Regions from separate parts of the Maribacter sp. BPC-D8 genome, predicted to be linked through region 2. Evidence: riboswitches for the same ligand, from Rfam matches in the RefSeq annotation. Region 2 holds a riboswitch; the other holds the start of a gene.
What was found. A riboswitch is a leader RNA that binds a small molecule or an ion and turns the genes downstream of it on or off. The one in region 2 is predicted to bind S-adenosylmethionine.
Positions count from the first base shown of each region.

Region 1: it holds a riboswitch for S-adenosylmethionine, as region 2 does, so the genes downstream of both, QSV08_RS20405 (O-acetylhomoserine aminocarboxypropyltransferase/cysteine synthase family protein) here and QSV08_RS05005 (Na+/H+ antiporter NhaC family protein) in region 2, are expected to answer to the same signal.

Region 1 covers NZ_CP128187.1:4,688,230-4,696,398, forward strand. The annotation lists gene QSV08_RS20390 (DUF2071 domain-containing protein) at 1-502, shown strand, start outside; gene QSV08_RS20395 (class I SAM-dependent methyltransferase) at 493-1,248, shown strand; gene QSV08_RS20400 (sulfatase) at 1,720-3,342, shown strand; SAM riboswitch class I at 3,825-3,928, shown strand; gene QSV08_RS20405 (O-acetylhomoserine aminocarboxypropyltransferase/cysteine synthase family protein) at 4,067-5,341, shown strand; gene thrA (bifunctional aspartate kinase/homoserine dehydrogenase I) at 5,471-8,169, shown strand, end outside.
Region 2 covers NZ_CP128187.1:1,110,350-1,118,518, reverse strand. The annotation lists gene QSV08_RS05025 (pyruvate kinase) at 1-310, shown strand, start outside; gene QSV08_RS05020 (hypothetical protein) at 467-1,261, shown strand; gene QSV08_RS05015 (NADPH-dependent 2,4-dienoyl-CoA reductase) at 1,300-3,327, opposite strand; gene QSV08_RS05010 (hypothetical protein) at 3,582-4,442, opposite strand; gene QSV08_RS05005 (Na+/H+ antiporter NhaC family protein) at 4,761-6,062, opposite strand; SAM-I-IV-variant riboswitch at 6,115-6,211, opposite strand; gene QSV08_RS05000 (SPOR domain-containing protein) at 6,467-7,228, opposite strand; gene QSV08_RS04995 (response regulator) at 7,371-7,748, opposite strand; gene QSV08_RS04990 (DUF5995 family protein) at 8,058-8,169, shown strand, end outside.

The DNA of each region.
Region 1 (8,169 bases), 1.2 Mb from region 2:
TAGAATTTTTGTACGATATAGAAATAACGCAGGTAAAAGTTTACGAGGTCTTTATATAATTAAATCGGAAACTGATAAAAGAAAAATGGAATTGTTAGGTAATATTTTTACTCATTATAAATATTCTAAAACAGATATAAACGAATTTAAAAAGGATAATTTTCGAGTAATAAAATCAGATAAATCAGATTTTGAGATAGTCATTTCAGATGCCAAGGCAAGCAATGAAATACCATGCGATTCACCTTTTGAAAATTGGAAAGATGCTCGAAAATTTGCTGGTCCATTGCCGCATACCTTCACATATGATAGTATTGATAATTCAGTATTAATAATTCAAGGAATACGTCAAAATTGGACTCCAAAACCAATAACAGTTGAAAATTATTACTTTGGTTTTCTAAATAATTTTAAGTTTAAGAAGATGATTTTGGCAAGTGCTTTTGAAATAACTAATATCCCGTATTATTGGAAGAAAGGTAAGATTGAAAAATGGGATTAGAAAGAAAGCCTTTGCAAGGCGTATTTAATATTATTCGTTTCAATTGGCATTTTTATGTCATTGCAGGTGCCGTATTGATTGTCTTGTTTATCATAAAGTATTTTGTACCAGTTTTTCTTCAATCAATTATAATGTGGTTGGGGTTTCTAATTCTAATACCTATTACTGTTTCGATATTAACTTCATTTTATGTGTATGACTATTCAGATTTATATAAACTTTATTGGTTCTCAGATTTAAATGAGAAAAAAGTATTAAATGTTAATGCAGGCTTTGATGAAACAAGTGCAATTATCAAACACATTTTTCCAAAGACAGATTTAACTATTTGCGATTTTTATAATGCAGAAAAGCACACTGAAATATCAATAGAAAGAGCAAGGAAAGCTTATCCGTCTCATAAGAATACAGTAAGAGTTGATGCTAGTGTATTACCTTTTAAAAATGGTACATTTTCTCACGTAATTACAATTTTTTCAGCTCATGAAATAAGAAACCAAAAGGAGCGTATTCTTTTTTTTAAAGAATTAAATAGAATTACAGAACTAGACGGTCATATTTATATTACAGAACATTTAAGAGATTTGAATAATTTTTTGGCTTATAATATTGGCTTTTTGCATTTTTACTCTAAAAGTAGTTGGCTAAAAGTTTTTGAAAACTCAGATTTATATTTAGAACGGGAGATTAAGATAACCCCGTTTATTTCAACTTTTGTTTTAAAGAAAAATGGAAATACATTTTAATATTATTGGGGCTATACTAATCATTTTAGCTTTTGCTCATATAATTTTTCCATTTTATTTTAATTGGAAGAATGAGTTACAAAAGCTAAGTCTTGTTAATGGACAAATGATGAAAGTACATACCATTTTCATCGCATTGACAGTATTGTTAATGGGGCTGTTATGTTTGACTTCTTCAAAAGATTTGATAGAGACTAATTTAGGTAAAATAATATCTTTAGGCTTTGCATGTTTTTGGACAATAAGATTATTGATTCAATTCTTCGGATATTCTTCTTTATTATGGAAAGGTAAAAAGTTTGAAACCATAGTGCATATCATTTTTTCAATCTTATGGATTTATATAAGTGGAGTCTTTTGGCTGAATTACTTCCAGTGAATTAAATAGTCTGTTTAATTATTTTGATTTCGATAAACCAATGAATTATCCCTACTTTTAATACCAATCAAACTCACCAAACAATAACCAAAATGAATAAACTAATCCTAGTCATAGCAGGTTTGTTTTTCCTGTTGCCAATTAGTGGCGAAGCACAAAAAAGTAAAAATAAAAAGCCGAATATCATTTTCATCATGTCTGATGATCATGCTTACCAAGCCATTAGCGCGTATGATGATAAATTATTGAATACACCCAATATTGATCGCTTAGCAAAAGAGGGTATGTTGTTTACAAATGCTAGCGTTACTAACTCCATTTGTGCACCATCACGTGCAACAATACTAACAGGTAAGCATACACATATTAATGGAAAAGTAGATAATTATTTTCCGTTCGATACTACGCAAGTAACCTTTCCGCAAATATTTAAAGAGAATGGTTATAAAACTGCCATGTTCGGCAAACTCCACTTTGGTAACAACCCGAAAGGGGTAGATGAGTTTATGATACTTCCGGGTCAGGGGCATTATATAAATCCCGATTTCATTGTCACCAATGGCGATACTATTACCAAGCAAGGGTATGTTACCGATATCATCACAGATGTATCTTTAGATTGGTTAAAGAAAGAAGCTGCAGATGACGAACCATTTATGATGATGTATTTGCACAAAGCACCACATAGACCTTGGTGGCCAAGACCCGATAAGTTTAAGGAGTTTACAAAGAAAACATTCCCAGAGCCAGAAACACTTTTTGATGATTATAGCAATAGAGGTTCTGCGGCGAAAACGGCAGAAATGAATTTGCTAACCCATATGATGTATAGTCATGACAGTAAAATAAGACCAGAGACTTTAGCTAAAATGGAGGGTAAAGTATTGCCTGTGGTAGAAGAATTTCCGAATAGTTTTTACGGTCCATATAACCGAGCTACGGCAGAACAAAAGGCATTATACGATCCGGTTTTAGATTCCATCAACGATTTCTTTTATGATAATTGGCCAAAGATGACCGATACCGAAAAAATGAAGTGGAAATACCAGCGCTATATGCAAGACTACTTGGGTAGTATTTCTTCGGTTGATGATAATGTAGGTCGATTACTAGACTATTTAGATGAAAGCGGATTGGCAGAAAATACGATAGTGATATACACCTCTGACCAAGGATTTTATTTAGGAGAACATGGTTGGTTCGATAAGCGTTTTATTTATGATGAATCTTTTAAAACTCCGTTATTGGTACGTTGGCCAAATGTGGTAAAACCAGGTTCCGTAGAAAATGAAATGGTTCAGAATTTAGACTTCGCACAAACCATGTTAGAAGCAGTAGGCATCACGCCGCCAAGTGATATGCAAGGGGAGAGTTTGATTCCGCTACTGAAAGGCGAAAAAGACAAGTGGACAAGAGATGCGGTGTATTATCAGTATTACGAATATCCATCAGTACATATGGTAAAACGCCATTACGGAATTGTAAATAAAGAATTTAAGCTAGTGCATTTTTACTATGATGTTGACGAATGGGAACTATACGATAGATTAAATGACCCCAATGAAATGAACAATGTCTACCATGATCCGGCGTACGCAGCTACTGTTAAAAAGTTGACGGCAGATTTAGTAGAAATGAGAAAATACTACAAAGATTCTCCTGAGCAAGATCAGAAGTACATTGATAAGTACAAGAGCGCTGGGATGATTGATTAGTTGTTGGTTGATGGTTGTTAATTGTTAGTTGTTGGAAAAAAATGTCAGTTCGAGTGCTTTTGATCTAATTTTTCATTAGGACAAAAGTGTATCGAGAACCTTTAAGGTAAGTATGATTATAAATGTTCTTCGTTCAAAAAATAACTTATAGCAAGTAAGTTTCTCGATACTTGCCCGACCTGAAGGCGGGCAATTTTTACTCCCGAAAAGGTCGTAAAAACCACTCGAAGTGACATCTGTAGTTAGTTTGGTAAAGTTTTTAAAATTCAAATAGCCGTATTGGCAGTTCGAGTGTTTATGAGTGAAGTGTAACGGATACTCAAAAATGTATCGAGAACCTCGTAGTTGATATGTTTTTTAGTTTCCTTGAACCCCACAGAAAAATAACAACACAACCTCAAATTATATATTTTTCTTAAAATCTTAGGTTATTAGAAACTTCTGCCCAATATTTGTAGCTCAAAGTTCAAACACTTATTGAATAGTTATCAAGAAAGGTGGAGGGATTAGACCCTTTGAAACCTTAGCAACCCTTTGTTCAATACAAAGAAGGTGCTACATTCTACCCTTAGGGGATGGATAACAGTATACGATTTTTCATCGTTATTACTTTCTTATAACTTTTTGATTTTACCTACCCGCATAGTATGCTGGTCAAGGTTTGGCTTTTAATTTTTTGCATCCTAAGCGTAGCCCAAGGATTAATTTTAAAAACAACAAAATCATGAGTAATTACAAATTAGCAACAAACGCATTACACGCAGGTCACGACACAACTACTAACGGTGGTACAAGAGCAGTGCCTATTTACCAAACATCATCGTATGTATTTAATGATACCGACCATGCGGCAAACTTATTTTCACTAGGTGAATTAGGTTTCATTTATACAAGACTGAACAACCCTACAAATCAAATTCTACAAGACAGATTAGCTGCAGTAGAAGGCGGAGTAGGAGCGGTAGTTTTTGCGTCAGGTACGGCTGCAATCTCAACAGGTTTATTGACATTATTAAAAGCGGGTGATCACATAGTGGCATCAAGCAGTTTATATGGAGGAACTTTCAATTTATTGAATGTTACCCTTCCAAGATTAGGTATTACAACAACTTTTGTAGATGCTTCTGATCCTGAAAATTTCGGAAAAGCAGTACAAGACAATACGAGAGCATTTTTCGTGGAGTCTTTAGGGAATCCGAAGTTAGATGTGTTGGATTTAAAAGCAATCTCAAAAGAATCTAAAGCAGCGGGCGTACCATTTATTGTAGATAATACAGTGGCTACTCCGTCATTATTAAATCCTATTGAACACGGGGCAAACTTGGTAATTCATTCATTGACAAAATATATCGGCGGACAAGGAACTTCATTAGGTGGAGCAATTATTGATGCAGGTACTTTTGATTGGACCAACGGAAAATTCCCGGAGTTCACAGAGCCATCTGCAGGTTACCACGGTTTGGTATATAGCGAAGCACTTGGTGCAGCAGCTTTTACTTTCAAATTAATATTAGAAGGCTTACGCGATTTCGGTGGAGCATTGAGTCCGTTTAACGCTTTCCAAATTATTCAAGGTTTAGAAACTTTACCGGTTCGTATTAAGCAACACAGTGCAAATGCATTAGAATTGGCTACATGGTTAGAAGGTAGGTCTGAAGTAGAATGGGTAAATTACCCAGGACTTAAAAGTAACAAATACAACGAGTTGGCTAAAGAATACTTACCAAAAGGACAAAGCGGATTGGTTACCTTTGGCGTGAAAGGCGGATTCGATGCTGCTAAAAAAGTTACTGATGCTACTAAGTTATTCTCATTGCTAGCGAATATTGGTGATACGAAGTCATTGATTATTCACCCAGCAAGTACAACACACCAACAATTGACAGCAGAACAGCAAGAAAGTGCTGGTGTAGGTCAAGACTTAATACGTTTGTCTGTTGGTTTAGAAGATATTGAAGATTTAAAAGCCGATTTAGAACAAGCTTTTACAAGTCTTTAATTTGGATGACTGAGCGGATTTGATACAAACGGACACTTCGGCTCCGCTCAGTGAACGATTATTCATGAATTTTATAAAGAAGGTGGCTGAGCGTAGCCGAAGCCTAACCACAATTTGATTTTGAAATAGATGTTACATCAATTACAGATTAAAAAATACAAGACCTTAAATGGTACCACACAAGATATTCAATTGTCGTATCAGGTATTTGGGAAAAAGCTGCACACGGCACCAATAATTTTGGTAAACCATGCTTTAACGGGTAACTCTAATGTTACCGGTGAAGACGGTTGGTGGTCTGCACTTATCGGTGATGGAAAATGCATCGATACGCAGAAGTATACCATTTTAGCATTCAACATACCGGGTAACGGTCATGATAAGTTCGTGATTGAAAACTACAAAGATTTTGTAGCTGGCGATGTAGCAAGAATGTTTTTGTTGGGCTTACAGCAGTTGAAAGTAGACCGTTTGTTTGCTTTAATTGGTGGATCTTTAGGTGGTGGTATCGCTTGGGAAATGGCAGCATTACACCCAACATTGACCGAGCATTTAATACCTGTAGCATCTGACTGGAAATCGACCGACTGGTTAATTGCCAATTGTCAAATTCAAGAGCAGTTTTTGGTAAACTCAAAACAACCAGTACACGATGCGCGTATGCACGCGATGTTATGTTATAGAACTCCCGCTTCATTCAAAGAGCGCTTTAAAAGAAGTACGAATGAAGAGCTAAAGGTTTTTAATGTAGAAAGCTGGTTAATGCATCATGGGGATAAGTTGCAAGAGCGTTTTCAATTATCAGCGTATAAATTGATGAATCAGCTGTTGAAGACTATTGATGTCACTAGAGGTGGAGATGAGAATTTCATCAAACTACAAAATAGCGACACCAATATTCATATTATAGGTGTCGATTCTGATATGTTCTTTACCGCACAAGAAAACAAGGATACGTTTAAGCAATTGGCGCAAGCGAAGAGCAACGTTACCTATGGCGAAGTACAGTCATTACATGGTCATGATGCGTTTTTGATCGAGTTTGATCAAATGGAGAAATTGCTTGGTGGTATTTTTAATACCAACGGTAATATCAAGAAAATAAAGATTCTGAAGTTTGGTGGTAAGTCCCTGAGCAATGGAGAAGGACTAGAGCGTGTTTTAGATATCGTTGCCAATAAGGTAAAGAATGATGAGAACATTGCCATTGTTTTATCCGCGAGGGAAAAAGCTACAGATCAGTTAGAAGATATGTTGCAGAAAGCAGCAAAGGGAAAAGACTATAAGTCCGATTTTGTAGCGCTAGAAAAATATCAAAAGCATACCTATAAGAATATCAATTTATCGACAGAGTTTAAGGGCTTAGCGAAGTTATATGAGGGTGTTTCGTTGTTAGGTGATTACAGTGCTAAAATTAAAGATGAGGTGCTGGCTTATGGTGAATTGATTTCTGCCAAGTTGGTTACTAAATTATTGATTGGTAAAGGTATCAATGCAGTGCTGGTAGATACACGTAACGTGATAAAGACCGATAATACATTTGGTGATGCCAAAGTATTAGAAGCAGAATCAAAAGAGCAGGTTTTGCTGAAGTTTGTTGAAATACCGAAAGATACCGTAGCTGTTGTAACCGGTTTTATTTCATCTACGTTAGATGGAGAAACAACCACTTTAGGTAGAAATGGAAGTAATTACTCTGCAGCATTATTAGCGAACTTTTTAGATGCTGAAGAATTACAGAATTATACACATGTTGACGGAATATATACTGCGAATCCTGATTATGTGCCAGAAGCTAAAAAGCTAGAAAATCTTTCTTATGAAGAGGCAAATGAGTTAGCGAATTTCGGAGCAACAATTTTGCATGCAAAAACGATAATTCCGCTAATTGAAAAGAACATTCCGCTGCGTATTTTAAATACGTATAACGATGATAATGAAGGTACATTAATCAGTGCAAAATCAAGCAAAGAAGGTATTAAATCGCTTTCAGTAATTGAAGATGTAGCGATGATTAATATAGAAGGTCGCGGTTTGTTAGGTAAAGTGGGTGTAGATGCTAGAATATTTAAGGCATTAGAATCAAGTAATATTAGTGTTAGTATAATATCTCAAGGTTCTTCGGAAAGAGGAATCGGTCTTGTGGTGAAAAAAGACAAGGCTAAGAGAGCTAAATTGGCTTTAGAGAATGAATTCAGTAATGATTTTGAATCTAAAGATGTGAATATGATTACGGTAATAGATGATGTTTCAATTATATCTATTGTAGGTCAAGACTTGAGTACGTTCCATAATCCTTTTAACGCATTGATTAAAAACCAGATTGTGCCTTTGTTGTTCAATAACACAGTATCAGGTAAGAATGTAAGTCTGGTGGTGAAGAAATCTGATTTACACAAGGCGGTAAACGTCATGCACGGACAAGTATTTGGGATTAGTAAAAGGATAAATATTCTAATTTTCGGACATGGGAATGTTGGAGGAACGTTGATTGACCAAATTCTAAAATCTGCCAAAACAATCAAGGATCGTAAAAAATTAGATTTGCGGGTATTTGGTATTGCGAATTCCAAAAAGATTTTGTTGAATGAAAAGGGAATCACCAAAAACTGGAAAACGAATCTAAAGCAAAAAGGAAAGGCGTATAAAGTTGAAGATGTCTTTGAGTTTGCAAAACGTCATCATTTAGAGAACCTAATTGTTATTGATAATACGGCAAGTAAAGATTTTGTAGCGAATTATTTTGAGTTTGTTGAGCATGGTTTCGATATCGTATCTTCAAATAAAATAGCCAATACATTACGATACGATTTTTATCAGTTATTGCG
Region 2 (8,169 bases):
CGGTGATCTAGCTGTAGAAACAGGTTGGCAAGATATTGGGCAAGTGCAACATGAAGTTTTATCTATATGCGGATCAGCTCACGTGCCTGTAATTTGGGCGACACAAGTTTTGGAGAACCTCGCGAAAAACGGGCTACCATCACGATCAGAGATTACCGATGTGGTTACGGCCCTAAATTCGGAATGTGTAATGGTAAATAAAGGTCCGTACATGGAAGATGTGCTCGTACTTTTGAATACAATTCTTTCTAATATGGAAGACTACCAGGAAAAGAACGAAACTATGCTGCCAAAGATTAGAAAACTTTAAAGACTATTAAATTTGATAATAATCTTGACACTAGGTAATAATAAACAACCCTTTTAAAAACTTGTTTTTAAAAGGGTTGCAAGTCGTTAATTAACAGTTCTCACCAATGTGCTAATTTTTGCTTAATATAGTAGCACATTTAGCCCTTCTGAAGAAATGAACAAATCTATTTTTATACTCAGCTTTTTTATATTAATAGGATGTAGTACTACCACACATTCTCAACAAATGGTTGATACCGCTTCTATAGATAATCATTTGACATCTATATATAAAAAGTTTAGTGATAATAGACATGACTACGGTGGTAAATATGGGGAAGCTAGAGATACCATTTTAATACGATTTCAAAACACATTGGCTGAAACACTTAGAAAGGAATCTTTTTTAAATGTCAAATACGATTCGTTATCAGAATACATTAGGATCATATCTTCAGAAGATGATAAACTAAAGATATTTTCTTGGGATGAATTTAATGGTGGTACCTGGCACGTCTATAACTCTATGTATCAATACAAAGTAAATAATGAATTGGCTGTTGGCTTTTTAACAACTAAAACCGAGGATCATTATATTACAGATAATACAGAAGTTTACCACTATCAAATACATCTTATCGATAACAACAAATACCTAGCAAAAGCTTATAGTACACACGGTAGCGGTAAAGAGTTTTATATGTTCAGATTACTGAGTTATACCGACGGTGTGTTAAAAGATTGTTCTGGATGCTTTAATGGTGATGATAAATTTTTCTATGAAATAAGTAGGGGTCACGATGAGTTGATACCTCAATACAACCCCGAAACAAAAGAAATAGCATACCATGAGCTAGTTGAGAATTATATTGACGGAGACTTAGATTCCCCTTCGGGATTCATGGATTCTACCGGTAAAATTCTAAAACTGAGGTATGAAAACGGTGCGTTTATACCTCTTGAAGATTAATTCATTTTAAGATAACCACTTTATATGTTTTTATAATATTAAATTTCGGCGGCTAATCTACACGCCTGATTTATAGCTCGTTTAGCATCTAATTCGGCAGCAACATCTGCACCACCTATTACATGTACTTTTATACCTTTTGCTTGCAATGGTTCTAACAGTTCTTTAAATGGTACTTGTCCTGCACAGATAACAACATTATCTACTTCAAGTACTTTTTGCTCGTCATTTTTGGTATAATGTAAACCTTCATCATCTATCTTAGTATACTGCACTTCATTAATAAATTGTACATTTTTCTTTTTCAACGTAGAACGATGGATCCAACCAGTGGTTTTACCAAGATTGCCTCCAAATTTACCTTTGCTTCGCTTGAACATAAAAATCTCTCTCGGCGAAGGGTGTATTTCCGCCTGCATATTCTCAATACCACTACGAGCTTCTAAAGTCTTATCTATTCCCCATTCTTTAAGCCAAGCATCAATATTTAAAGCGGTGCTTTCCCCTTCATGGGCTAAATATTCTGAGACATCGAAACCGATCCCGCCAGCGCCGATAACTGCAACGCGTTTACCCACAGGTTTTTTCAACTTTAATACATCAATATAATTCAGGACTTTTGGATGGTCAACACCCTCAATTTTCGGAGTTCTTGGTTGTATTCCCGTAGCTACAATAACTTCATCAAAATTACCATTTTGCAAGTCTTCTGCAGTTACTCTTGTATTCAACTTTACAGTTACATTATGCAGTTCTAATTGTTTATTAAAATAGCGAATGGTTTCATAGAACTCTTCTTTACCAGGTATTTGCTTTGCTAGGTTAAATTGTCCGCCTGTTTCTTTTTCACCATCAAAAAGTGTAACATCATGCCCACGTTGTGCTGCTACCGTTGATGCTGCCAAACCTGCCGGACCAGCACCTACAACGGCTATTCTTTTCTTTGTTTCTGTTGGGTTATAATTCAGTTCTGTTTCATGACATGCCCGCGGATTCACCAAACAACTAGCAACCTTACGTTGAAAAACATGATCTAAACAGGCTTGATTACAACCAATACACGTATTTATCTCATCTGCCTTGTCAGCTTCAGCCTTATTGACCCACTCTGGATCTGCCAAAAATGGGCGAGCCATAGAAATCATATCGGCATGACCTTCTGCTAAAACTTGCTCAGCAGTTTCGGGCATATTTATTCTGTTAGAGGTAACTAACGGAATCGTTAATTCTTCTTTCATCTTTTTGGTCACCCAAGTAAATGCAGCTCTAGGTACCGACGTTGCAATTGTTGGTATGCGTGCTTCATGCCAGCCAATTCCTGTATTTATAATGGTGGCACCAGCTTTTTCTATTTCTTTACCTAAGGCAACCACTTCTTGCCAAGTGCTTCCTTTTTCTACCAAATCTAACATTGATAAGCGATAGATAATAATAAACTCCTCACCAACCGCTTCACGCGTTTGCTTTACTAATTCTATAGGTAAACGCATTCTATTCTCATAGCTACCGCCATAATTATCGGTACGTTTATTTGTTCTTTCTGCAATGAATTGATTTATTAAATAACCTTCAGAACCCATGATTTCTACGCCATCATAACCCGCTAATTTTGAAAGATTAGCAGAATTTACAAAATCACGAATGGTACGATTAATTCCAGATTGATTGAGCTTAAATGGTTTGAAAGGGGAGATGGGAGATTTTATAGCAGATGGCGCAACTGCAAAAGGATGATACCCATACCGACCGGCATGTAGTATTTGCATACAAATTTTACCACCTTCTTTATGCACGGCATCAGTAATGACCTTATGATGTTCCGCATGTTTTTTAGTACTCATACGTGCAGAGAAAGGACCTGTCCAACCTTGTACGTTGGGCGCTATTCCGCCAGTTACTATTAATCCGACTCCGCCTTTTGCTCTTTCGGCATAATAAGCGGCTATTTTATCTATACCATTTTTTTCCTCTTCTAATCCGGTATGCATCGAACCCATTAAAATTCGATTCTTAAGGGTGGTAAATCCTAAATCTAAAGGCTCAAAAATATGCTTGTACTTGGTCATTACACGTTACTTTTTAGTTGATTTTTTATTATGCATGCATAATAATTAACAAGATACGTTTTTATTTTTTGAAAACTAACTAAACATTTTCTGAGCGTAGGTCGCTCATTTTCAATCTTACAGTTAGGTTTTAAATACCTTCAATTCTTTAGCAGCTTGTTTAAAACCTTTACTTCTAGAGTTAAAAAATCCCTATAAAACCAAAAGTTTCATAGGGATTTTTCTTTACTAGTAAAAGGACTAAACCTTTACATTTATTCTTTTATAGAACGTGCAAATTTGTACGTAATACCAAAGTTAATACCGAAAGAAGAATAAGGTACTTTTTGAGATAACTCTCTAGAAGTATCTGTATTTGTATTCGATAATTCATCTACATAGGTTGTAGTCTTGTTTATACCCTCTGGTAAATTATCAATAGTATATAATCCGCTAACCGCAACTGTACCATCAGGTAGTTTAACATCTGTATTAAACTCAGCTATTTCAGAATCTTTACGCTTTAAACTGATTCCGTAATATTCTACTTCAGCAAAAAGACTGAAATTAGAATCTAAGTCATACTTATACCCAAATGCACCTACGAAACCTAAAGGAAAATGTCCGTGAAAATCTTCCTTATAATTTGTTTCAGAATACGAACCGTTCGGTAAGCCCAAGCCTTGTGCCTCAGCTTCAGAGAAAACAGATTTCTGATAGATAACTCCCTCAGTTTTTCCGCCTAATTTCAATAACGCCCCAAAACGACCGTAGATATTATTAGTAAACTTATATACTACAGATGCTGAAGCACCAAAAGCACGTGCTCTTGCTACGGCATTAACTTCTGTACTTGGTAAATTAACTATCGACACATCTTGATCTGTTCCTTTTAAATATCCTATACTTAAATCTGCACCAAAAGAATCGTCAAAGAAGTAAGTACCTCTAATTTGAAAATTGATACCTTCTCCATAACTACCATATGAGTTCTCGGTGTTAGAAGCATTAACGCGTTCTCCTAATTTCATGGTTGCACTACCAATTGCCAATCCTGAACTTGCAGAAACCTGCAATTGTCCGTAAGATATCGTGCTAAATAAAACAGCTGCACATACAGCGATTAAGTGTTTCATAATAAATAATTTAAAATTTGATAATTGATTAAAAAATACTATTTGCTAAAGTAAAACTCAAAATTCTTAAGCCTTGACTACCAAAACTTTGCATGATAATTACATGAATTATAATAAGATTTTGAGTGTGCTTCTTTAATTAGTCTATCAAAGTTACTTTTTTAAGGAAAATTCTTATATCTATGGGTATTCTTTAACACTCTGTTTGAAATTTATGCTTGATTTTGCCCTGTGTATTGTTAATTAAGCAATACAAGACCCATAAAGCAAACTTAATTGCAATTTATTGGGAATTATAAATTCGTTTTTTGTTTAACATCAATCATTTTTTTGGGACTTTAGCCCAATAAACAGTAAAGTATAAATAAACAAAAGCAGTAAATACCACGTATTACTCACCAAATCTAGATAATCGATTTTACCTCTTGAAAAGCTTAAAATCATTAAAACTTGTGCTCCGTAAGGGAGTAAGCCTTGAAAAATGCAGGCAAAAATATCTAAGATCGACGCTGTCTTTTTATTATCTAAATGATACTCGTCATTGATTGTTTTAGCAATTGGTCCGGCAATAATAATGGACACCGTATTATTTGCTATGGCCATATTAATAGTACTTACCAATGTGGCAATACCAAACTGTGCAGACTTCTTATTTTTAATGAGTTTTTTAATATTGACCAATATAAATTCGATGCCTCCATTTCTCTCAACCAAAGCAGCTAAACCACCTGTCAATAGTGACAACAGAAATATTTCGGTCATATTGGTGAAACCGGTATAAGCGATTTTAGTAGATTCTATTAATGTGAAATCTCCGTAAGCAATTCCTAATATACCTGCCGCAATTGTACCTAACAACAAGGTTACAAACACATTAACTCCCACTATCGAAAGAATAATAACCAATACATATGGCATTATTTTTATAATGGAATAATTGTAAACTGTGGTTTCAGCAACGTCGGACTCCAATCCTAATCCCTGAAATACTAAAATAGCTATGGTGAATAAAGCTGCGGGAACCGCTATTTTGATGTTCTGTTTAAATTTATCGCTCATTTTACATCCCAAAGACTGAGTTGCAGCAATTGTAGTATCTGAGATAACAGATAAATTATCGCCAAACATACTACCACCCAACAAGGCACCACATAAAATTGCAAGGTCTGCACTGCTTTCATCTGCAAAGCCTATTACAATAGGCGCTAATGCAACAATAGCACCAACTGAAGTGCCAGTAGATACCGATAAAAACCCTGCAATAATAAAGATGCCAACGTATATATATTGAATTGCTATAACATCTAAACCAAGGTTTACAATAGCATTGACACTGCCCGTTTCGTTTGTAATAGCAGCAAAAGCACCTGCTAACAAATAAATAAGGCACATGGTCAATATCTTATCATCGCCACAACCTCTTAACAGCGTATCGATTTTAGCTGAAATAGTTTGTCTAAATAAAATAAATGCCACAATTATACCCACAATTACTGCTATAGGAGCGGGCAGTGCATAGAAATCGTTTTGATATATACCTACGCCTAAAAACGTAAATACAAATACGAACAAGGGTATTAAAGCTGAAAATTTTGGGATAATCTTTTTAGTACTTTCCATTTCTCTTTCTTCATTTTCAAAAAAAGGAAATAGCTATAAATTAGAAGAATCATGTGTTAACATTTGTTCCAATTAATGGCTTATCTATTTAGCACCTTGCTTGTTATTGCAGGTTGCTATCTCCTTTTTTGAGATTCTTGATAATAATTTTTAAGGCGGCAAATGTAGTCTATAAATCTTTCTGCTAAATCTTAAAAAAAGTTAATTTCTGTAAATAAACTTTTAAAGATTTACCCTCTAATTACGCATAAATAATTAATACGTATTTGAAGATTTAGGAGCAATTGTTGCTCGCTATCAATTAATGACATATTTACTATTAGAAACCAAATGATATTGTTATTGGTGCTTTGAGTATTTATTCTAATTTAGATTATGATTTGCCTTAAAATAGACGAGATAACCTAACGTTTTTTAACCCAAGAATCAATACCGAATGCTTCGTTTAATTCTAGTATAAGTTGCTTTCTTTTGGCTTCATTACCACAGTCAACAGGAACCCCAACATAGATTAGACCTTTTGGATATGCGCCTTCATCATGGGTATAGCCCAATGTTTTAAGCTTTTCTATTATTGTATTTTTATTATTAGGGTCTTTAAAAACACCTACCATCGCAATACAATTTAAAGAAGAATTCGTAGTAGCTACTGGTGCCGTTTTGGTAGTTTCCGGTAGCTGCTCGACTTTCTTGGCTACTGGAGTTTTAGTTTCCTTTTTTTCAATAACAGGATTTTCTATGTCTGCTATAATTTCTTCGGATGTGCTTTCGTCGGATGCACCTTTAGATATACTTTGAACTTCAGTTGTGATCTCTTCCTCTAAGTCAACATTTATTTCTTCTTCAAAATCAGAAACAGTAAGTGTAGTATCAGAAATTACAACTGCTGTACTTTTATTATGGTCGTATGCATCTTTTACCGGTATAGTTATAGGTTCATAAACATCTGAATTAGAGTATACGTATTCGCGACCTTCAGAATGATAAGAATCGGGTAGTGGTGCTTCATCTACAGTATCAACATCTGTGGTAGATACTGAACTATCTTCCTCTTTATTAAACATATACATGTAAATGAATGCAGAGAATATTGCGATTACGACTATTGCGATTACAAAATCCCATCTGCCTTCTCGGCTACTAAAAATATCTTTATCGGGGGTCATGGTTATGTGTTTGTTATGAAGTACAATTATTTACCTAAAAAGTAAATATAACCAATCTGATGTTTATGTATATAATTTACCCATATCTTAAGATGTTTGGGGTTAAGTTTCTTTTAAATTATTACTGAGTTATAATGTAGTATTATGCACTTACTTTCTTTCCATAAATCTTATAATAAACTAAATCTAAAGCCCTATGCAGTTCACTTTTTGTAAATGGCTTACTTACAAAATCAACACAGCCAAGTTCTCTGGCAACAACTTCAAATTCTTGTTTGGTAGAACTTGATATAAATGGCAAACGATCTGCAAACATTTCTAGAAAAGAGAGTCCGTTCATACCTGGCATTTCAATATCTGACATTACAACTTGTGGTTTCGCAATTTGTATATGTACCCAAGCATCATAAGAATCTTCAAAGGTGAGTACACTACGTACTAATGGATGAGTTTTGGCAAGCTTTTCTGCTAGTGACAACCAAAGATGGGAGTCATCTACAATTACTAATTCGAGTTTCATTAATCTGAGTTTGAGGTTTGAGAGGCGAAATGTACCCCATTGTCTCATTATGAGAAATTAATTCAGATGAACGGCTTGAAAGTATCTTTATATGTTAATATTACACTTTAAAAAACAGTAATAATCGTAAATTTAAGCCGAATTAGATATTAAGAACTTTGATAAATTCCCTTAAAAATATATTGCTTTTTTATAAGGCTAGAATAAAGTTAGATTATTTTTCAGAGGTATGCTTAAATCTTTACTCCTTTCCATATTAAATTAGTTCTGTACTGACAATAGTATTACTACATTTAGTGTCCATTAAAAATCTTACCCTTTAAAACGAAAATTAAAATCAGCCGGCCAACCACCATATCAGAAGTACTAGATCAATTAGACAGCATTATTGATAATGCTATAATTAATAATGACCGTATAG